3 regions of the Mesorhizobium sp. LEGMi-168a genome follow, and region 3 is predicted to be linked to each of the others. Evidence: riboswitches for the same ligand, from Rfam matches in the RefSeq annotation. Region 3 holds a riboswitch; each other region holds the start of a gene.
What was found. A riboswitch is a leader RNA that binds a small molecule or an ion and turns the genes downstream of it on or off. The one in region 3 is predicted to bind cobalamin.
Positions count from the first base shown of each region.

Region 1 (7,551 bases), on a different contig from region 3:
CGGCATTTCCAAGAGCCAGGTCAGCCGACTGTGCGAGGAGATCGATGGCAAGGTGAAGGCCTTCCTCGAACGCCCGATCGAAGGCGACTGGCCATATTTGTGGATCGATGCGACTTATCTGAAGGTGCGCCGCGGCGGCCGCATCGTCTCGGTCGCCGTCATCATCGCGGTGGGCGTGAACAGCGACGGCCGGCGCGAGGTGCTGGGCATGGAGATCGGCACCTCGGAAGCCGAACCGATCTGGACAGAGTTCCTGCGCAAGTTGACCCGGCGCGGCCTCAGAGGTGTCAAGCTGGTTGTCTCCGATGCTCACGAAGGCATCAAGGCAGCAGTCTCCAAGGTGCTGTGCGCCACCTGGCAACGCTGCCGGGTTCATTTCGCCCGCAATGTTCTGGCCCATGCCGGCAAGAGCGGCCGCCGCGTCGTCTCGGCCTTCATCGCCACCGCCTTCGCCCAGGAGACGGCGGAAGCCGCCAGCCTGCAATGGCGCGCCGTCGCCGACCAGATCCGGCCGAAGGTGCCGAAACTCGCCGCCATCATGGATGAGGCCGAGCATGATGTGCTTGCCTACATGAGCTTCCCCAAGGAGCATCGTGTCAAGCTGCACAGCATAAACCCGATCGAGCGGCTCAACGGTGAGATCAAGCGGCGCACAGAGGTCTTCGGCATCTTTCCCAACGACGACGCCATTGTCCGCCTCGTCGGAGCATTGCTGCTGGAGCAGAATGATGAATGGGCCGTCCAGCGTGCCCGCTACATGTCTCTTGAGACCATCAGCCAGATGAGTGATGATCCGCTCGTCAGCCTGCCGGCAGTGGCACGCTGATCAATCCGGCCCATGCCGGAGAGCACGGCGACCAATGCCGTCACCTACACCACGTCAGTGGGCACGATCTTATCGAAACTCTGAAACTAATTGGCGCCACTTACCGGTGGCAGTTTCAGGCGATCTTGATATCATTCGACGTGCTACTGCAGCATGCGACTAGCCTCGCAATTCTGCTGGCGCCACCCTACCGTCACGCCCCAATCGATCCGACCAAAGGCCCCGGCTCGCAATCTTTGCGCAGCCGAGCCAGGCCGTCTGGCAGGCGCGCGCGCCACAGCTCTGCACAGCGCTCATTTGTTGATTTGGCCCGGTCACCTATTCCTGTAGGCGAGGCCCCTAGTCGCCTTCCACGCGATTTGGAGAACACGCCGACAGCGCAACGCGCATTCGCATAATGACATAAACATTTCTTTATACGGTATTGACAAAAGAGTGGACGGCTATGATTGTCTCCGTGTCGTGGTTCTCCGTGCGGCGCTGCCGCATCGGAGCTAAGAGGGAAGCCGGTGCGATGCCGGCGCTGCCCCCGCAACTGTTAGCGGCGAGCCGACCCCACTCATGTCACTGAGGCGAACAGCCTTGGGAAGACGGGCAGAGGCTATGATCCCCGCGAGCCAGGAGACCTGCCACGGCGAACTACGTCCACGGGCGGGGTGTCTTGGCGGGCGCGGCAGCCCGGCGTTCGTGCCGGACTATTAGCGCCTTCTTTGTCCCGCGCCCCAACCATCGGGGTATGGCATGACTGTCTCTCAGCAAATTCCTGTAGCAACGCTCGGCGTGCCGCGTATCGGTCGTCGGCGAGAACTGAAATTCGCGCTTGAAAGCTATTGGTCCGGAAAATCTTGTGCTGCCGACCTTCTCGCGACGGCGAAGGCGCTCCGTGCCGCCATTTGGGAGGAGCAGCGCGATCGCGGCGTGTCGAAAATCCCGTCGAATGACTTTTCGCTCTACGACCATGTACTCGACTCCGCAGCCATGGTCGGCGCCGTGCCGCCCCGCTACGCATGGAATGGCGGCGAGGTCCCACTCGACATCTATTTCGCCATGGCCCGCGGCAACCAAGGTCAGAGGGAGGATTGTAGGCAGGCAGGCCGCCAGCACGCGGCTCATGGATCTAGCCTGAACGCGATGGAAATGACCAAATGGTTCGACACCAACTATCACTACATCGTGCCGGAACTTGACGACGATCAGGCGTTCACGCTCTCGTCGACGAAACCGGTTGATTACTTCCTCGAGGCAAAGGCCCTGGGCATTCACACACGCCCGGTCATGCTGGGGCCGGTCACTTTTCTCAAGCTGGCGAAGTCACCTGCTGAAGGGTTCAGTCCCATCGCGCTACTTCCACGGCTTTTGCCCGTCTACGAGCAACTCCTGCGGAGGTTGAAACTCTCGGGAGCCGATTGGGTGCAGATCGACGAGCCAGCGCTTGTGCTCGATCTAAACCCGAACGAACGAGCTGCATTTGAATTTGCCTATGGGCAGCTGTCAAAGGCCGCGCCCGAGCTGAAGATCATGCTGGCTACCTATTTCGGGCCGCTGGGGGACAATCTCGAGATGACGATTTCTCTGCCGGTAGCCGGGCTGCATGTCGATCTCGTGCGCGCTCCGGAGCAGTTGGAAACGATTGGTCGGCTCGCGCCTAAGGATCTGGTGCTCTCGCTTGGCTTGATCAATGGCCGCAACGTCTGGCGTGCGAACCTCACTGCCATTCTCGACCGCATCAAGCCGATCGTCGCGGGCTGGCCCTTGGACCGAGTCGAGATCGCGCCTTCGTGCTCGATGCTGCATGTGCCGATCGACTTGCGTATGGAGACGGCACTGGATGCTAACATCAGGTCGTGGCTCGCCTTCGCGGCCCAGAAGACCGGCGAGCTGGTCATCCTGGCCCGGGCCTTGTCCCAAGGTAGGGATGCGGTGGCTGGCGAGTTGAAAGCTTCTGCCGAAGCTGCCGCGACTCGCGCAACATCCACGAAGGTCCACGACCCGCTCGTTGAAGGGCGGATCGCCGACATCAACGGCGCTATGAAGCAACGAAAGAGCGCATTTGCCGAGCGTTCCAGGGTCCAGGCCCGCACGCTCGGCCTGCCGCCGTTCCCGACGACGACGATTGGATCCTTCCCGCAGACGCCTCAGGTGCGCAAGGCGCGTTCCGCTCATGCGAAGGGCCAGCTCAGCTATGTCGATTACGAAACCTTTCTGAAGAAGGAGACCGAGGCTGCTATTCGCTGGCAGGAGGAGATCGGGCTGGACGTGCTGGTGCACGGTGAGTTCGAACGAAACGACATGGTACAGCATTTCGGCGAGCATCTGTCCGGCTTCGCCTTCACACAGCAGGCGTGGGTGCAAAGCTATGGCTCCCGCTACGTGCGTCCCCCTATCATCTTCGGCGACGTGTCGCGCCCGAATCCGATGACGATGCGCTGGTGGGAATTCGCTCAGTCGCTTACGGAAAAGCCGGTGAAGGGAATGCTGACAGGCCCAGTGACCATTCTCAACTGGTCTTTTGTTCGCGACGACCTATCCCGCGCCGAGGTCTGCCGCCAGATTGCGCTCGCCATTCGCGATGAAGTGACGGATCTCGAAAGATCTGGCGCAAGGATGATCCAGATTGACGAGGCGGCATTTCGCGAAGGCTTGCCGCTGCGCAAGTGTGATTGGACGGTCTATCTCGACTGGGCTGTCGAATGCTTCCGGATCGCTTCAACGGGTGTGAAGGACGCGACTCAGATCCATACTCACATGTGTTATTCCGAGTTCAACGAGATCATCGACGCGATCGCTGAAATGGATGCGGATGTAATTTCGATTGAGACGTCACGCTCGAAAATGGAACTGCTGGACGCCTTCACGAGCTCCAAATATCCGAATGAAATCGGTCCCGGAGTTTATGACATTCACTCACCACGTGTCCCGGAAGTCGGCGAGATTTCGGCCCTCCTCATGCTTGCCCGCGAGCGACTGTCCGACGGCCAATTGTGGGTAAACCCCGACTGTGGCCTCAAAACGCGCAAATGGGAGGAGGTCCGCCCTGCCCTCATGAATATGGTCGCTGCAGCGCGCTCGCTCCGGGAGAAAGTGCAGGCCGGAAGTCTTTGATCTCTCACCATGTGTGAATCATCAACCACCGCGTGAAGGCCGTGAATGTGTAAACCGCATCTTTGGAAATAAGTTACTCCAGCGAAAATCTGCGGTATCTGCGGATCTGCAGTTTTCCTTCGACACGTGATTTGGAAGGAATACCAACTGGGACAAAAACGCCTTATAGGATAAGCTGCCTACACATTTTTTTGACCAGTCTCACGCCAGCCTAGATGCCTAACGTTATCCCATCGTAACACATTTGGATCGGGCCAAGTATTTGCGTTCTCATTGAGGTCGTGATTGTCCAGTGAAAGTCGCAATCATTGTTCATTGCGACTTTCCGTAGCCAGTTGGCCGTTTATTTTCCTAAGATGCGCGATCTTCGTCTGCCAGTTTTTCGCCAAGCTGGGTGGTCCCCATGATGGCGACGGCCTGTTTCAGATCCCAGACCTTGCCCGAATGAAAGTATGGCGCGGTGAGTGCTACGTTGCGCAGCGGCGCACGCGGAAAACATATGAACCGTCGGCTGTATTGGTGACCGCAAATCGGCCCTTGTCATTTTCCGGCAGGACGTCGGGGCTGGGCTTTTCAACGAGGCCGAATGGGTAATAGCCGTCCCCACCAACATTGACCCCGTCATGGCAGGAAGAGCAGCCCTTGTCCATGAAAAGTGTCAGGCCCTGTTTCTGTTCGGAAGTCATGGCGGCATCATCACCTTTGAGGAAATTATCGAAGGGGGCCGGCGTGACCAGTGTCGCTTCGAAGGCTTCGATTGCCTTGGCGAAGTTTTCGAATGTTACGCGATCATCTTCACCCGGGAAAGCTGTATTGAACGACTCGACATATTGCGGCATCGACTTGAGGGTGGCGATGACTTGACCCGGTGTATTGGCCATTTCAACGCTGGCTTGGAACGGTCCCTTCGCCTGAGCCTTCGGGTCTTCGGCGCGACCGTCCCAAAACTGGGCGATGTTGAAGACAGCGTTCAGTACGGTCGGCGCGTTGCGCGGTCCCTTCTGCCAGCCATGGCCGATCCAGGTCTCACGATTGTCGTCGCCGCCGGTTGCCAAGTTGTGGCAGGAGTTGCACGAGAAGACGCCTGACACCCAGACGCGAGGATCAAAGAACATTGGCTTGCCGAGCGCGATCTTCTCCGGGGTGATAGGGTTGTTGGCTACTGCCGGCGTGGTGGATGGCAAAGCCTTGAAAGTGGCCAGAGCCGTTGCTCTGAGGTCTGAGGGGGATTGCTTGCGCAGCAAAAGCGGCCTCTGCTGGCAAGGCGACAGCCACCGCAGTGAATAGGATCTTCATAAATGATCTCGTTGCGTGGTGCACGCAACCACTTTACGATATGCGCTCCGTCAACGCCTTGCGCTAGATCAGCGGCGACACCTGTTTTTTCGCGGTAGAGGCGAAACGGCCGGGAAGTGAACGCTCTTCTCGTTTGGATTCTGAGCGACGGAAGGGCGTGCTGATCGTCAGGCCCCAAGCGCTGGTGCCGGAGCGCGTTTCGATTCTCTCTGCTCCTTCTACTATGAATGAAGAAACCGGGGTCGGCACCTCGTCAGATTTCAGTTCTGGCCGGTCTCCCAGCAGTTCGTATTCTGCCTCCCGGTGTGCCTTCGCCATAGCGCGCACAACATTTGCTTACGAGCTATGGGCTTGGATATTGAGCTCCAGCTTACGCGACTGCTCTCGATATCACTGGAAATTCGGTGCAAAGCTTACGGCCAGGACGCGCCTGAAATGCGCGAAGCACCTCGGTACGGTCGCCAACAACGGACGGATCAATGGTCATGAAGGCGAATATGGCGCTATAGACGTCGCTTCTGGACGAGCGTTGGCAATAATTGCTCTTCGAGACAGTTGTTGCTTTCAGCGACAACCGGTACTATGAAGCGACGCTTCGCCGACTGTATTTCACTCGCCGCCTGGAGCGTTTAATGACGGAAGAAGCCGAAAAGATCATCGACGCCCTCATCGAGCTCACCGCCGATGTCGTGTCTGCCTATGTCTCCAACAATCCGGTTCCGGTGGGAGATCTACCCGGTTTAATCGGTCAAGTGCATGCTGCGCTCAAAGGCGCGGCCGCAGGCCTTTCCGCGGAACAGCCAGAGGCTCTCAAGCCTGCGGTACCGATCAGGAAGTCGGTGACACCGGACTACATCATTTCCCTTGAGGACGGGAAGAAATTCAAATCGCTCAAGCGCCATCTGTCGACCCATTATGGGCTCACGCCGGATGAATATCGTGCCAGATGGGGCTTGCCTGCCGATTATCCTATGGTAGCGCCGAATTACGCCGCGGCGCGCTCGGCCCTGGCCAAGACAATGGGGCTCGGCCGCAAACCGAAAGAGCCGGAGATGCCCGAGCCTGCGAAGCGGACGCGCAAGAAGGTCGCAGCTTGATTTCGGCAATCGAGAGTCGTTCGGGAGCGGCGCAGCCTGGGCTTAACCCGCATGGAATATAAAAAAGGCGGGATCAAACCCGCCTCCAGACCGCTGACAAACCCGTCGATTTTCGGCGGGGTTTTGTTTTGTGGGTTGATTGCACTTGGCAAATTGATGTCGGGAGGCAATGTCAGGAGGCTGGCGACGCAGGTTGGGCCTCATGCGAGGCTCGGTTTAGGCTTTGGCCAGAGGCTGATTGCGATCTTTTTCATGTTCTGGGCGGCGGCTGCGATCAGGCACTGGCAGGCGACGCGTGTTCGCCCTCGGAAGTGGGCGTAGCGATGGCCGAAGAGCTGCTTGGCATCGGCGAAGGATCGCTCGACGGTCTCCTTGCGGCGGCGATAGATGGCCTTGCCCCATGCCGTGAGCCGGTTGGCGTCGACGCGCTCGCGGGCGTCCTGCCAGACATGACGTGTGATGGTGCGCTCGGCCTTGGCGTTTGATGTGCAGGAGGCCAGCAGCGGACAGTCGCGGCAGATGGCTGGGTCGCTCCTATATTGGCGGTAGCCGGCGCGATCGGTTGTGGCGTAAGTGAGCAACTGACCCTGCGGGCAACGATAGCCGTCCAGCTCCGCTTCATGGACGAAGTCGCTCTTCCGCATCTTGCCGGGCTTTGGCGGGCTCGGGTTGCGATAGCCGATGACGCCCCGGACGTTCCTGTCTTCCAGTCCCTTGGCGATGCCCGGCGTGGCATAGCCGGCATCCAGCCCCGCCGCCGCCACCGTGAAGCCGAAGCGCTCCACCTGGCGGTCGAGCCGGCCAAGATAGACGATCGAGTCGTGCACGTTGGCCGGCGTGGTGTATGTGTCGGTGATGATGCCGCAGCGCCCATCCACCGTGCGGTGATCGAGGTAGAAGAAGCCCTTCGGCTTGCCCTCGCGCACCATGTAGCCGGCCTCCGGATCGGCGCGCGAGACCTTGGTCTGCTTCTCAGGCGGCTTGCGCTGCTTGTCCTTCAGCGGCTTCTGGCCATGCAGCGCCCGCTCGGCCTCGATCGCGCGGTCGAGATCGGCCCAGTAGTCGGCACGCGACTTGGCGACCATGGCAAGGTCGTATTTGCCCTTGTTGGCGTTGGCCTTCAGATGCGTGCTGTCGGTATAGAGCACCGTGCCGTCGACCAGACCCACCCGGATCGCCTGCTCGACGATGCGGTCGAAGATCGCTTGCGCGATGCTCTCGTCCTGGTAG
Region 1 covers NZ_JBZEGV010000035.1:153-7,703, forward strand. The annotation lists partial or broken gene AC4FWB_RS29645 (IS256 family transposase) at 1-826, shown strand, start outside; cobalamin riboswitch at 1,273-1,474, shown strand; gene metE (5-methyltetrahydropteroyltriglutamate--homocysteine S-methyltransferase) at 1,568-3,928, shown strand; partial or broken gene AC4FWB_RS29655 (cytochrome-c peroxidase) at 4,292-5,224, opposite strand; gene AC4FWB_RS29660 (hypothetical protein) at 5,288-5,542, opposite strand; gene AC4FWB_RS29665 (Ros/MucR family transcriptional regulator) at 5,857-6,321, shown strand; gene AC4FWB_RS29670 (IS1182 family transposase) at 6,522-7,551, opposite strand, start outside.
Region 1: another riboswitch for cobalamin. It lies ahead of metE (5-methyltetrahydropteroyltriglutamate--homocysteine S-methyltransferase); the one in region 3 lies ahead of AC4FWB_RS29235 (DUF1636 family protein).

Region 2 (7,551 bases), on a different contig from region 3:
GCGCTCCGGCATGTCGACGCCGACGCCGTTGCCACGCGGATAGCGGAAGGCAATCGGGCCGCCATCATAGTCGGCTGCGGTGCGCACCATATGGCGAAGCTCCGCCTCGTCGGCGGCGGCCATGACGACGAAGCCAGGCAGCGAGGCGAGGAACGTCGTATCGAAGGCGCCGCAATGGGTGGCGCCGTCGGCGCCGACGAAGCCGGCGCGGTCGATCGGGAAACGCACCGGCAGCTTCTGGATCGCCACGTCATGGACGACCTGGTCGTAGGCGCGCTGCAGGAAGGTCGAATAGATGGCGGCGAAGGGCTTGTAGCCTTCAGTGGCGAGGCCGGCGGCGAAGGTCACCGCGTGCTGCTCGGCAATGCCGACATCGAAGGTTCGGGTCGGGAACACCTCGCCGAAGAGGTCGAGGCCGGTGCCGCTCGGCATGGCGGCGGTGATCGCCACGATCCGGTCGTCCTCGCGCGCTTCCTGGATCAGGCTCTCGGCGAAGACCTTGGTGTAGCTCGGCGCGTTGGCCGGCGCCTTGGCCTGCGCGCCGGTGATGACGTCGAACTTGTTGACGCCGTGATATTTGTCGGCAGCGGCTTCCGCCGGCGCGTAGCCCTTGCCCTTCTGGGTCACGACATGGATCAGCACCGGGCCGTCGGCATTGTCGCGAACGTTCTTCAGCACCGGGATCAGGTGCTCCAGATTGTGTCCGTCGATCGGGCCGATGTGGAAAAAGCCCATTTCCTCGAACAGCGTGCCGCCGGTGACATAGCCGCGTGCGTGCTCGACGGCGCGCGTGATGGCGTTGTCGGCGCGCTTGCCGAGATAGGAGGTCAGCTTCTTGCCGAAATCGCGCAGGCCGAGATAGGCCTTGCCGGAGGCGAGCCGCGCCAGATAGGCGCTCATCGCGCCGGTCGGCGGGGCGATCGACATGTCGTTGTCGTTGAGGATGACGATGAGGCGGGCATTGAGCGCGCCGGCATTGTTCATCGCCTCATAGGCCATGCCGGCTGACATGGCGCCGTCGCCGATGACTGCGATGACGTTGTTGCGGCCACCCGAAAGGTCGCGGCCCATGGCCATGCCGAGGCCGGCGGAAATCGAGGTCGAGGAGTGCGCGGCGCCGAAGGGGTCGTATTCGCTCTCGGCTCTCCGGGTGAAGCCGGAGAGGCCGCCCTCCTGGCGCAGCGTGCGGATGCGGTCGCGGCGGCCGGTCAGGATCTTGTGCGGATAGGCCTGGTGGCCGACATCCCAGATCAGCCGGTCTTGCGGCGTGTTGAAGACGTAGTGCAGCGCAACCGTCAGCTCGACGACGCCCAGCCCGGCGCCAAGATGGCCGCCCGTGTGCGACACGGCATCGATCAGCTCGGTGCGCAGTTCGCTCGCCAGCTGCGGCAGCTCGCTTTCCTCGAGCGCCCGCAAATCCGCAGGAATGCGGACCCTGTCGAGGAGCGGCGTATCGGGCTTCGGGTTCACTCTGTTGCGGCCTGCTGAAATCTTAACCTTGCATCAGAGCGGTTAACCGTTTCACGGGACCGCTCTGTCTTCTTGTTTCACGCAATTCCGGACGGAAAACCGTTTCACACTTTTCCCGGAATTGCTCCAACCTTCACAAATATGCGCCTTGATCATGCGCGAAATATGCTGCCGGCGAGCGAATGTAAATGCGTGTCAGTGACGCGGCTGGCGCACGATGTCCATCATGCTCTAACCTTCCGGCAGCGGAATGAATTCTTCCTCATCGCCAGGAACGATATCGAAGCGGCCTGTCTTCCATTCTTCTTTGGCCTGTTCGATGCGTTCCTTCGAGGACGAAACGAAATTCCACCAGATATAACGCTTGGAACCCAGCGACGCTCCGCCGAACAGCATGAAATGCGCGCCGCGCTCGGACGAGACGACGATTTCCTCGCCCGGCTTGAACACCAGAAGCCGCTCAGCCGGAAAACGATCTCCGGCGATCGAAACCTCGCCTTCCAGCGTATAGATGGCGCGTTCCTCGGCATCGGCGGGGATCTTGACGCTGGCGCCCGTCGCCAGCCGCAGATCGGCATAAAGCGTCTCCGAGGCGGTCGCGACCGGCGAGCGCAGCCCGGAAAATTCACCGATGACGAGGCGGCCGCTGATGCCTTCGGCGTCGATCTCGGGCAGGCGGATCACCGACGTGTTCTCAAAAATCGGGGCGATCTCTTCCCTGCCGTCGGGCAGCGCCAACCAGGTCTGCAGGCCGGAGATCGACATCGGCGCGCCGCGCAGCTCCTCGGGCGTGCGCTCGGAATGAACGATACCGCGACCGGCGGTCATCAGATTCACGTCGCCTGGCGCGATCACCATTTCGGTGCCGAGCGAGTCGCGATGCCTGATCTTGCCGTCGAACAGATAGGTGACGGTGGAAAGCCCAATATGCGGATGCGGGCGCACGTCGATCGCATGGCCGGCGCGCAGGATGGCCGGTCCCATGCGGTCGAAGAAGATGAACGGGCCGACCAGCCGACGCTTTGCCGTCGGCAAGGCGCGGCGAACCTCGAAACCGCCAATATCTTTGGCGTTGGGGATGACCATCAATTCGATCTGGTCGCAGGCGAAGGCGTCGCCGGCCTCAGGATCATTGCCCGGGAAAAAACTCATCGATGCATCCTCAGGCGAAGCGGAGCGCGGACCTGGCTTTCGCCTTGGCGGCCTCTTCCTCGCGATTGCGCGGCTCCTGGGCGGTTTCGAGCGAATCGATGAGCTCGCGCGCGGCGGCGGCGATCGCCTCGACGGCGTGGTGGAAGGCATGCTCATTGCGCTTGGACGGCTTGGTCGAACCACTCAGCTTGCGCACGAACTGCAATGCCGCGTCATGGACCTCGTCGTCGGTCGCCGGCGGTTCGAAATTGAACAGGGTCTTGATGTTTCGGCACATGCTTGCTCGCCTCCTGTCTGTCGTGTCCCGCCGTCGAGATTATGCACCAAGGTGTGTTGAGATTCAGGTCAGGCCGGCTTCACCTGAATATCAGTACAGCTTACTCAGCGTCGAGCGGCTCCGTTCCCACCGGCTTGCCGTCGCGCGAGAGCCTGATCTTCTCGACCTTGTCCTCGGCGGCCTTGAGCAGCCGATCACAATGCGCCTTCAGCGCCTCGCCGCGCTCGTAGATGCGGATCGACTGGTCGAGCGGGACATCGCCGCGCTCCAGATCATCGACGATCTTCTCCAGCGCGTCGAGCGCCTGTTCGAAGCTCATCGTTTTGACGTCTTCATTGCCTTCGCCAGCCATATCCTATCCCTTCATCAGCCGCCCGACATGGGCGGCGACCGAAAATGCCAGTCCCTGCAGATCGTAGCCGCCCTCCAGCAGGGAAACGAGCCGGTTGCCGCTGTGGCGCCCGGCGCGATCCATCAACTGGCCGGTCGCCCAGTCGAAATCCTCCTCGGTCAGGTTGATCTCGGCCAGCGGATCGCGATGGTGCGCATCGAAACCGGCGGAAATGATGATCAGGTCCGGCTTGAATGCATCGATCGACGGCAGCACGCGCGACAGGAAGGCGTCGCGGAACGTCTCGCTGCCGGTGCTGGGCGCGAGCGGCGCGTTGACGATGTTGCCGGCGCCGGTTTCGCTCTTGGCGCCGGTGCCGGGATAAAGCGGCATCTGGTGGGTCGAGCAGTAGAGCACCGACGGATCGTCCCAAAAGATGTCCTGCGTGCCGTTGCCGTGATGGACGTCCCAGTCGACGATGGCGACGCGCTCGACCTGGTGCTTTTTCTGCGCGTAGCGGGCGGCGATCGCCGCGGTGTTGAACAGGCAAAAGCCCATCGCGGTCGTCTTTTCCGCATGGTGGCCGGGCGGCCGCGCGGCAACGAAGACATTGGCGGCGCGGCCCTCGAAGACGTCGTCGACCGCAGCATTGGCGGCGCCGATCGCCGTCACCGCGGCCTGCCAGCTCTTCGGACTGGCGCTGGTGTCGGCATCGATCGAGACGATGCCGCTCTCTGGGATGGCCGCGCGGATGCGGGCGACAAAGTCTTCCGGATGCGCATAAAGGATGGTCGCCTCGTCGCCTTCCGGCGCCTTGACGCGGTCGAGAGTCGAAAAAGCCTCGTCGTCGAGCACGCGCTCGATGGCGCGCAAACGGTCGGGCCGCTCGGGGTGGCCGGGCGGCGTGAGGTGTTCCAAGAATACCGGATGGGTGTAGAGACGGGTGGTCATGGCGCCTAATCTAGGCATGCGTAACCCGGATGACCATGTTTGAGCGCCGAATGGCTGGGGAAAATCGCGTCTTGATGTGTCGCCGATGGCATTGGCGCGGCTGAAGCTTCGCGATAAGATCGCGCCGCTGCCTGGTGCCCGCAACGCGGGAGAATCGGGAACACGGTTGAAATCCGTGGCGTGCCCAACGCTGTAAGGGGGACCGCGCCGGCAAAAGCCACTGTCTCAGACGGGAAGGCGCCGGACGCGGGACGATCCCGAGCCAGAAGACCGGCCCGGCAGACATGGTCGTCCGCATGGTCAGGCGGATGATTGCTGTCGCAAGGGGAAAAGCGATGCAGGCACGAGCGGCCGCCACCGGCGGCGATGACTTTGACCAATTGGCGCGGAACGCCGTCTATCGGACGATTTTCACCAGGCGCGACGTGCGCAGCCATTTCGTTTCGGACGATCTCGACGATGCCGTGCTGGCGCGATTGCTGACGGCCGCGCACCACGCGCCATCGGTCGGCTATATGCAACCGTGGAATTTCATCGTCATCCGCGATGCCGAACGACGGCGGCAGGTGCGCGACCTGTTCCTCGCCGCGCGCGAGCAGGAATTGCCGGCGATCGAGGCGGAGCGGCAGGCGCTCTACCGCAAGCTGAAGCTCGAAGGCATCTGCGAAAGCGCGCTCAATCTATGCATCACCTGCGACCGGCAGCGTTCGAAGGACTCGCCGCTCGGGCGCTGGCACAATCCGGAAATGGACCTCTACAGCACCGTTTGCGCCGTGCAGAATTTCTGGCTGGCGGCGCGGGCCGAGGGCGTCGGCGTCGGCTGGGTAAGCATCATCGAAACGGAAGCATTGAAGCGGCTCTTGTCGATCCCCGAGCATGTCACGCCGATCGCCTATCTCTGCGTCGGCCGCGTCTCGGAATTCGCGCCGAAGCCGGACCTCGAAGCGCATGGCTGGGGCAAGCGCCTGCCGCTGCCCGAGCTGGTGATGAGCGAGACCTTTTGCGGCGCCGGCGAGGCGCCGCTCAAGTCGGCGATTGCAAAGCTTCGCGGCGTCGAGCTGCCGAAGCCGTGATCAGGCGACCTTCGTAGGTTAAGGGGCTGCTGATCAAGCAGGCCGGGGCGTGTCCCAGCGCGAGCCGCCGAAGGAGCCGAGCGCCTTGTCGCGGAGTTCCCTGAATTTCGACGAGGTCTCGGCCAGGCGCCGGTCCCATTCCGGATTGGGAACCTGGCCCTCGATGGTGGCGAAATAGACCTGCATCAGCGAAGCGATGGCGAAGGGCTCGATGAAAGCCGCCTTGAAGGCCCAGGCGAAGACGATGGCCAGCACGAAGGCCCAGCCGGCGAGCTGTCCGGGCATGACCCAGAGAATGGCGCCGGCAGGCGCCAGCATCAAAAGGAAGATGACGAAGGACACGCCCCACATGATCACCGCCAGCCAGACGGCGTTCTTGACCATGCGCTTGCCGTTCTGCGCGTAGAGCACGACGCCTTGCCTGGCGGTCTCGAAAGGCGAGTTGGAATTGATGCGGATGTTGTAGCCGAGGATGATCTCGTCGACATAGGTCAGCGACAGGCGGATGACCGTGTTGATGAAGCTGACGAGGCCGCTCAAGCCCGGAATGGGCAGGAAGGCGGCGATGCCGCCGATCAGGCCGGTGATGGCGCGGATGGCGCCCTTCACCAGCTGATCGACGACGAAAAGGATGTTGGCCTCGGCGAAGCGCTGGGTGACCACTTCCTTCGCATAGGCGATCTGGCCCTGGCCGTCGGGAACGTCGTGGCCGTCGATCAGATGGACCATCACGGCGATATGGCCGGCCTTGAGGACATAGAGGATGTATTCGCGGATCCAGTAGACGGCGATCGAGACGACGCCGAAGCCGACAACCCCGCCCCACAACGCAAACGACATCGGCCCGTCCGGGTCGGTCGAGATGTGGCCGACGCCATAGCCGACGCTGGCGCCGGTGCCGGTCGCCATGATGTAGGCCACCGTGATGCCGAAATAGACGATCATGCGAAAGACGATGAACGGCCATGTCCGCATCATGATGGACACCGACCGGCCGATGCTGAAGTCCCACATGGCCCCGACTCTCCCACCTCAGAGTTGGCCGGAGAGGATGCGCCCACCCCGATCAAAGTCAATTGCGGGCAGGGCCATTCAGACATCAAACCGGTGCACAAGTCCGAGCGACGCTGCTTATCCGGCCGGTTCGTCTGCTTTCCTCAGCAGACCTTCGAGCAGTTGCTTGAACGCAGCTATCGCCTTCTTCGACGTCGCCTCGGGATCGTTCGAATTGGCGATGCGTTGCGAGGCCTGGCTGCTGGCGCCGTTGATCAGCCGCGCCGCGGTCTCGGGATCGAGATCGGGCACGACCACGCCCTCTTCCTGCAGCCTTGTCAGATGATCCGTCATCGACGCCGTGCAGGCGTTGGCGTTCGGCCATTGCGCCGGATCCCCCAGCACCGCCGGGCCGTCGCGGAACATGATGCGCTGGATCTCCGGCTCCAGCGCCATCTCGATATAGGTGGTGCATTCGTCGACGAAATGCTGCCAGCGCGTCGGCGCCCGCGCGGCCACCTCGTTCACCCGCGCCGCCATCTCGCCGTCGATCTCGGCAATCACTGCCTGCAGCAGCCCCTTCTTGTCGCCGAAATGATGGTAGAGCGCGCCGCGCGTCAGGCCCGCCGAGGCGGTGAAATCGTCCATCGAGGCCTCGGCATAGCCGATCGTGCCGAAGGCGTGGCGAGCGGCGGCGATCAGCTTGGCGCGCGTCTCGGCGATCATCTCCTTGCGGGGTTTGTGCATGGCTTCTGGCCCTATTCACATACGTCTCGTATGCCAATTGACATACGCGACGTATGAACTATCTGACATTCATACGCTGCGTATGTAATTGCGGCGCCTTCCCTTGTCGAGGAGCAGGACCATGCGAAACCCCTATTCGGAAATCTTCCGGGCTCCCGGCACGAAAGGCTTTGCGGCGGCCGCCTTCATCGCACGGCTGCCGATCGCCATGGCGCCGATCGGCATCGTGGCGATGCTGTCGCAGGCGCATGGCGAATACTGGCTGGCCGGTGCCGTCTCGGCCACCTACGCGCTGGTCAATGCCTTCCTGTCGCCGCAGATCTCGCGGCTGGTGGACCGGCTCGGCCAGAGCCGGATTGCCGTGCCGACGACCTTGGTTTCGGTGCTTTCCTTCGCGGCCTTGATCGCGGCGGCCAACCAGCACTGGCCGGCATGGACCTTGTTCCTGTCGGCATTGCTCGCCGCCGCCATGCCCAGCATCCCGGCGCTGGTCAGGGCGCGCTGGACCGAGATTTTTCGCAACCGCCCCGAACTCAACACCGCCTTCGCCTTCGAAT
Region 2 covers NZ_JBZEGV010000002.1:422,693-430,243, forward strand. The annotation lists gene dxs (1-deoxy-D-xylulose-5-phosphate synthase) at 1-1,470, opposite strand, end outside; gene AC4FWB_RS05290 (pirin family protein) at 1,702-2,622, opposite strand; gene AC4FWB_RS05295 (DUF2277 domain-containing protein) at 2,633-2,899, opposite strand; gene AC4FWB_RS05300 (exodeoxyribonuclease VII small subunit) at 3,000-3,251, opposite strand; gene AC4FWB_RS05305 (histone deacetylase family protein) at 3,255-4,181, opposite strand; cobalamin riboswitch at 4,296-4,475, shown strand; gene bluB (5,6-dimethylbenzimidazole synthase) at 4,517-5,254, shown strand; gene AC4FWB_RS05315 (hypothetical protein) at 5,288-6,268, opposite strand; gene AC4FWB_RS05320 (TetR/AcrR family transcriptional regulator) at 6,386-6,994, opposite strand; gene AC4FWB_RS05325 (MFS transporter) at 7,116-7,551, shown strand, end outside.
Region 2: another riboswitch for cobalamin. It lies ahead of bluB (5,6-dimethylbenzimidazole synthase); the one in region 3 lies ahead of AC4FWB_RS29235 (DUF1636 family protein).

Region 3 (7,551 bases):
AAAAATTCGAGGACCGCGGCCTGGTCGAGCGCGCCGCCAGCGAGGCCGATGCGCGGCGTTCCTCGATCGCGATCACGCCCGCGGGCAGGGACGCCTTCGCGCCGCTCAACCAGGATTCGCACGACCAGGTTCGCGCGCTGCTCGATCGTCTGGCGCCGGCCGACCAGGAACGGCTGGTCAAGGCGATGCGCACGGTGCAGGACCTGCTTGGCGACAAACCCGAGCCAAAGGTGCCCTATATCTTGCGGCAGCTGCAGGTCGGCGACATCGGCTGGATCACGCACCGCCAGGGCCTGCTCTATGCGCAGGACTATGGCTGGGACGAAACCTATGAGGCGCTGGTCGCCGAAATCCTCGGCGAGTTCGTCAAGAATTTCGTCCCGCGGTGGGAGCGCAGCTGGGTCGCCGAGCGGGAAGGCGAGGTGGTCGGCTCGGTCTTTGTCGTGCGCAAGTCGCCCAAGGTGGCGAAGCTCAGGCTCCTCTACGTCGAGCCGTCGGCGCGTGGTCTCGGCATCGGCGGGCGGCTGGTCGACGAGTGCATCGCCTTCGCGCGCGCCAAGGGCTACAAGACGCTGACGCTGTGGACCAATGACATACTGGGCTCGGCCCGCCGCATCTACCAGGCGGCCGGCTTCAAGCTGGTCGACGAGGAGCGCCACCATTCCTTCGGCAAGGATCTGGTCGGCCAGACTTGGAATTTGGAGCTTTAGCGCATTCTCTTCTCCCCTTGTGGGAGAAGGAGAGGGCGCCTTACCCCCTGATTGGCACCCAGATCTCCAGCCCGCCATTGCCGCTGCGCGCATCGAATTCGGGCCCGTAGCGCTCGAATTCCGGCGCGTCGGCGATTTCATGTCCCGACGCCGGCAGCCATTTGTTCCAGATCGTGTTGACCGTGCGGCGGATCGTCGAGATGTGCTCCAGGTGCGAGAACACGGCGTATTTCTGCGCCGGCACCCGTACACGGCAAAACTCCTTGGGCAGGTCGGAAAAATCCGCCACTTCGACGCCGGCGATATAGTCGAAATTGCCGGCATCGTCGCCATTGGTGCAGACGCCGTAGAAGACGCCCGGCACCTCGCCGGGGATATGGCCGATATAGGGGCCGAAGCGCTGCCACTGCATCGGGATGCCGGCGCTCGATTCGCAACTGTAGCGCCCGCCGAGCCCGGCGATGAGCAGCGGCCGGCTGGTCTCGAAGCGCGGCGGCTCGAGCGTGGTGAGAAACGAACTGTCCATGAGGATGGGCTCCACGAGATCGAGGTTTTTGGTCGAGCCCTCGGCGCGCACCAGTTCCGGCGTGGTGCCGAACTGGTCGCGGAAGGCTCGCGTGAAAGCCTCATGCGAGCCGTAGCCGGCATCGAGCGCGATAGCGAGAATGTCGCGCGCGCCGCCGGCGAGCTTGCGCGCCGCTTCGCTGAGCCTGCGCGCCCGCATATAGCCCATGACCGACCGCCCGGTGGCGGCGCCGAAGGCGCGCGTCACGTGGAAGCGCGACACGCCGCTGCTCGCCGCGACATCGTCGAGCGAAATCGCGTCGGGCAGATGGCTTTCGACAAACCACAGCGCTTTCTTGGTCGGGTCCATGGCTCCTCGCATTTGGCGAGGCGACACTAGCCATCGCGCCGACAGCCAGTTTGATCGAAATTGCGCACGGAGCGAAGCCGAAAGGACATTGACAAGCCGAGGCAACGCCCGCTATTCGTAATGTTATTACATACCAAACCTGAAAGAAAACATGGCGGCGGCGACTCGCAAATGTGTTTCGCGCAAGAGGTGGACAGAAGCCCGTTGCGACTCGCGCGCAGGCAACCTACGATGGCGGCGTCATGGTCCCCGAGCCGCAAGGCGAGGGGTGAAAAGGGAACACGGTGAGGCCCATTTGGGTCGAGGCCGTGGCTGCCCCCGCAACTGTGAGCGGCGAGCTCCATCCGAAACGCCACTGGCCGGCAAGGCTGGGAAGGCGGATGGCGCGGCGACCCGCGAGCCAGGAGACCTGCCATCGACATGAGTTGACCGGACGGGGTGTGCCGGGAGGAGACGCGGGCCCTGGTCCTGTCGGCCGGCTCGTCCAGCATCCTTCCGTCGCCATTTTGGAAAGTGACGGAATGTTGGACGCCTTCAGCCATCGCATCATTATCTGTTCGCTGTGCCGTGATAGCTTGACCGGGCTGAGGTCCGGCGCGGATTTGTGCGCCGACCTGCGCTCCAGACTTTCCTTGCACCCGGCACCGTCCTTTGCCATCGAGACCATCGACTGCATGGCGGGCTGCGCGCGGCCGCTGACCGTGGCCTTCAAGGCGGAAGGCAAAGCCACCTATCTCTTCGGTTCCATCGACAGGGGCACCGACGCCGGCGCGCTGGTCGAATTTGCCAGGCTCTATGCCTCGCTGCCCGACGGCTGGTGCAATTCCGGCCAGCGCCCGGCAAGGCTCGCCGGCAAGATACTGGCGCGCATCCCCACCGCAGGCAAGGTCAGGGAGCAGGTCCGGTGAGCGCCCCCCTGCTTGAAGCCCGCGATCTGCACGCTACGGCAAACGGCCGGGCGCTGGTCGAGGATGTCAGCCTGTCGCTGTCCGCCGGCGAGCGGCTGGCCATCATCGGCCCCAACGGCGCCGGCAAGACCACGCTGCTGCGCATGCTGTGCGGGTCGTTGACGCCGAGTCGCGGCGAGGTTCGCCTCGCCGGACGCCGGCTGGGCAGGATCAGCGCCGCCGAGCGGGCGCTCGGCATCGCCGTCGTCGGCCAGACGGATCAGCCGGATCCGCGGCTGGCGCTCATCGACTATGTCGAGCTTGGCCGCGTCCCGCACGCCGGCCTCAGGCGCCGGCACGACGATCGCGACATCGTCGTCGAAGCGCTGCGCCGAACCGGGCTCTTGCCGCTGCTCGCGCGCACCATCGGCTCACTGTCCGGCGGCGAGCGCCAGCGCGCGCAGCTCGCCCGTGCCATCGCGCAGGAGCCGAAAATCCTGTTCCTCGACGAGCCGACCAACCATCTCGATCCGCGCGCTCGCGGCGAACTGCTCGACCTGGTCGCCGGCTTCGGCATGACCGTCGTCGCGGTGCTGCACGATCTCGCGCTGGTGGCGCCCTTCGCCACCAGGGTCGCGGTGATGAGCAACGCCCGGCTGCACGCGCTGGCGCCGCCGCGCGAGGCGCTGGCGCAGCCACTCATCCGCGCGGTGTTCGGCATCGACGTGTTGCGTCTGCCTCATCCGACCGAGGACCGCGAGCTCACCGTCTTCGAGCTTCCAAGCCGCGCGTCCTCGCCATCCTGAACCTGCCAACCCGGACAACGCAAGCAAACCCCAAATCAGGAGCACCGTCCCGTGAAACGCCTCGCTTTGTCGCTGGCCTTTTCGCTTGTCGCCTCGGCCGCCTTCGCCTTCCCGGTCACCGTCGACAGCTGTGGTAAGCCGCTGACCTTCGACGCGCCGCCGAAACGCGCCGTCATCCAGGACCTCAACATGGCCGAGATGGCTTTCGCGCTGAAGCTGCAGCCGTCGATAGTCGGGCTCACCGGCATCACCGGCTGGTACAAGGTCGGCCCCGAATTCAAGGCCGAGCAGGGCTCGATCCCGGAGCTCGCGCCAAAATATCCGACGCTTGAAAATCTGGTCGCAGTGCAGCCGGATTTCTTTTTCGCCGGCTGGTATTACGGCATGAAGCCGGGTGGCGAGGTCACGCCCGACACGCTTGCCCCGCACGGCATCAAGACGCTGGTGCTGACCGAGAGCTGCGTCCATCTCGACAAGAACCGGCCCGCCGCCTCGATGGACCTGCTCTATGGCGACGTCGAGAAGCTGGGCAATATCTTCGGCAAGGCGGCCGAGGCCGACAAGCTCATCGCCGGCTGGAAGGCCGAGCTCGCCAGCATTACGGCGAAGGTGGGCGACCACATGGGCACGCGCGTGTTCCTCTACGATTCCGGCGAGGACAAGCCCTTCACCGCCGGCAAGTTCGCCATCCCCAACGCCATGATCGCCGCCGCGGGCGGGGAAAACATCATGGCCGACATGGAGACGAGCTGGGGCAACACCGACTGGGAGACGGTCGCGTCGCGCAACCCGCAGTTCCTCATCCTGCTCGATTACCAGGATGGCGGCGGCTACAAGAAACTCCTCGATTTCCTCAAGGCGCATCCGGCGATGAAGGAGACCGATGCGGTCAAGAACGAGCGCTTCGTGGCGTTGCGTTACGCCGAGCTGACGCCCGGACCCGCCAACATCGAGGCGATCGGCAAGATCGCCAGAGCCATGCATCCGGAAGCGTTCTAGTTCCGGAGCATGGATGAGCCGGGAGTGGTTCCATTGACGGATCGCCTGCCTTGGAGATCGGCTGAAACGCTCGCGACTTCGTCATCCACGGGCGGAGCAAGGAGCGAAGCGACGCGGCGCAGACCCGAGGATCCATGCCGTGACGCTGAGGCGCCGCAGCGGTGCAGAATTCTGCGCCGTCGCACTCCGCGCGCGAGGTCACGGCATGGATTCCAGGGTCTTCGCGACGGAGCTTCGCTCCTGCTTCGCCCTGGAATGACGAAGTCACGGAGGTCTCGGCCAAACTCGAACGTCGGCGAGGCGATGACAGGCCCGACGACATGAATTTGCATCATAGTCCCTTCGCCTTCGCAATGTCCCTGGGCGCTGCGCTGCTCGTCGCGCTCGCGTTGCTTTCGATCGCCTATGGCTCGACGCTGATACCCCTGCGCGAGGTCGTCGGCGCGCTGGCGTATGCGGGCGGGTTGGGCGGTGAGGCCGTGCCTGGACCCGTCGGCAGCATCGTCGTCGACCTCAGGCTGCCGCGCACGCTGCTGGCGATCGCGGTCGGCGCCGGCCTCGGCGTCGTCGGCGCAGTGTTGCAGACCGTCACCCGCAACGATCTTGCCGATCCGTTCCTGTTCGGCCTCTCCTCGGGCGCCGCCGCCGGCGCCGTTTCGGTCATCACCGTCTTCGGCGACAGCTTTGGCATCTGGACCTTGCCGGTGGCGGCTTTCACCGGCGGCATATTGGCGGCGGCAATCGTGCTCCTGCTCGTCTCGCGGGTGCGGGGGCAGGGGCCAGAGCGGCTGATCCTTGCCGGCCTCGCAGTCTCCTTCATGTTCACCGCGCTGACCAACTATCTCGTCTTCGCAGGCGATCAGCGCGCCGCCCACTCGGTGCTGTTCTGGACCATGGGCGGGCTCGGCCTCGCCCGTTGGGACAATATCGGCCTGGCGGCGCTGGGCGCCGCCATCATCCTCGCCTACGGCCTGTGGAACCACCGCCGTTTCGATGCCTTCCTCGCCGGCGAAAGTGCCGCCGAAAGCCTCGGCGTGCCGGTGGCGAAGATGCGCCGCACGACATTTCTCATCGCCGCTCTGGCCACCGCAATCCTCGTTGCGGTCGCCGGCGTCATCGGCTTCGTCGGCCTGATGATCCCGCATCTCGGCCGGCCGCTGGCCGGTCCGCTGCACCGGCCCCTGATAGCGATCTGCGCGCTATTCGGCGCGATCCTGCTCTTGGCCAGCGATCTGCTTGCCCGCACGCTGCTGCCGCCGCAGGAACTGCCGATCGGCATCATCACCAGCTCGCTCGGCGCCTTCTTCGTCGTCACGCTCTTGATGCGTAAGCAGATCTGACTGGTCCTCAAACCGTCCAGAAATAGCGCACGATGTGGAAGAAGATCGGCGCGGCGAAGACCAGGCTGTCGGTGCGGTCGAGCATGCCGCCATGGCCCTCGATCAGATGGCCCCAGTCCTTGACGCCCTGGTCGCGCTTGATCGCGGACGCGACGAGCCCGCCGAGAAAACCCATCGTGCAGGCAACGAGGGCCACGGCCGAGGCCTGCAGCGGCGAAAACGGCGTGATGAAGGACAAGAGCGCGCCGAGCAGGCTCGACGCGACCAGCCCGCCGATCAGGCCTTCCCAGGTCTTCGACGGCGAGACGGTCGGCGAAAAGCGGTGTTTTCCGAACAGCTTGCCGAAGATGTACTGCAGCACGTCGCTGCCCTGCACGACGATGATCAGGAAGGCGATGAGCAACAGGTTGCGGCCTTCGAAGCCCGGCACGTTGAGCGTCAGCAGGGCAGGGACGTGGCTGACGCAATAGACCGAGATCATGATCGCCCATTGCTGCGCCGCGATGCGCTCCAGGAAGCGTTCGGTATCGCCATGCAGCGCCGTGATCGCCGGCATCAGCAGGAAGCAGTAGACCGGGATGAAGATGACGAAGAGGCCGTACCAGGCCGTCCACACCAGCCAGTACTGGAACGGAATGACGATGCCGAACATGCCGAGCAGCACCCAATGGTCGCTGCGGCGACTGTGCGTCAGCGTCACGAACTCGCGCAGCGCCGCGAAAGAGATCAGCGCGAACAGGATGGTCATGCCGTAGCGGCCGAAGAAGAAGGCAACCGTCATCAGCGCCACCATCACCCACCAGGCGTTGATGCGCTGCGTGAGGTTGACCAGCGTCGCGCTGAGCGGCTTCGGCGCACGCGCCGAAAGAGTGGCGGCGGTGATGCTGGCGGTGCTCAGCATCACGAACAGGCCGATGATGAGAATGCTGATTTCGTGGCGCATCAATCGTCTCGGTCGGGGCGCGGATTGAGCGCCTTAAGCGCCGTGCGGGCGCGTTCGAGGAAGGCGCGGCGTTCCTCGCCGGGCGCCACCGCCACCGGCGCGCCGAAGACGACACGGCAGAGCAGCGGCACCGGCAGGAACTGGCCCTTGGGCAGCACGCGCGACATGTTCTCGATCCAGCAGGGGATGAGCTCCACATCCGGCCGCGCCATCGACAGATTGTAGAGCCCGGAGCGGAAGGGCAGCAGCTCGTCGCTCATGTTGCGCGTGCCTTCCGGGAAGATGATCAGCGAATGGCCCTGGTCGAGCACCGATCGCATGACGGTGATCGGGTTCTCTTCCTCGCTCGTCCATTGCCGGCTGATCAGCACGGAGGACAGCATGTCCTCGGCGATGAAGCGGCGCAGCCGCGACTTTCCCCAATATTCGGCCGCGGCGATCGCGTGCGTGATGGCGCGCTCCTTCTCGCTGAGGCAGGCCGACAACAGGATGAAATCGCCATGGCTGGTGTGGTTGGCGAAATAGATGCGCTGTCGGTCCGACGGCTGGCTGCCGCTCCAGATTGGGCGAACGCCGGTCACGGCCCAGGCCAGCGCCGACAGGCCGACGGAGGTCGCCGTCTGCAGCAAGGTGAAGGTCCGGAGCGCAAGCTTGCTCATTTCGGCATCCAGAATCCGGCGGTCAGGAATGCGACGACGAAGATCGCGAGGGCGATGCGCTGGCGGGCAAGCAGGCGGCGCGTTCCGGCGATACGCTCGTCGAGCGGGCGCGGGGAGGAGGGAGCAGGCTTCAGCCGCATGCGCGAAAGCACGTCGTCGACCGCGGCGCCGCCCGAAGCCTCGTCGTCATGGCTCGCCATCAGCCGGAACAGAAGCGCGTCGAAGAGGAGAAGTGCTGAAAGCCCAAGCACCGCAACGGCGCTCGCCGCCGCGACCAGCAGCGCTAAAACTGCGAGCGGTGACTGGAATGCGCCGCGCGCCGAAGCGACCAGC
Region 3 covers NZ_JBZEGV010000033.1:49,065-56,615, reverse strand. The annotation lists gene AC4FWB_RS29245 (bifunctional helix-turn-helix transcriptional regulator/GNAT family N-acetyltransferase) at 1-710, shown strand, start outside; gene AC4FWB_RS29240 (AraC family transcriptional regulator) at 751-1,584, opposite strand; cobalamin riboswitch at 1,811-2,015, shown strand; gene AC4FWB_RS29235 (DUF1636 family protein) at 2,106-2,492, shown strand; gene AC4FWB_RS29230 (ABC transporter ATP-binding protein) at 2,489-3,277, shown strand; gene AC4FWB_RS29225 (ABC transporter substrate-binding protein) at 3,329-4,276, shown strand; gene AC4FWB_RS29220 (FecCD family ABC transporter permease) at 4,597-5,616, shown strand; gene AC4FWB_RS29215 (phosphatidate cytidylyltransferase) at 5,624-6,559, opposite strand; gene AC4FWB_RS29210 (lysophospholipid acyltransferase family protein) at 6,559-7,218, opposite strand; gene AC4FWB_RS29205 (hypothetical protein) at 7,215-7,551, opposite strand, start outside.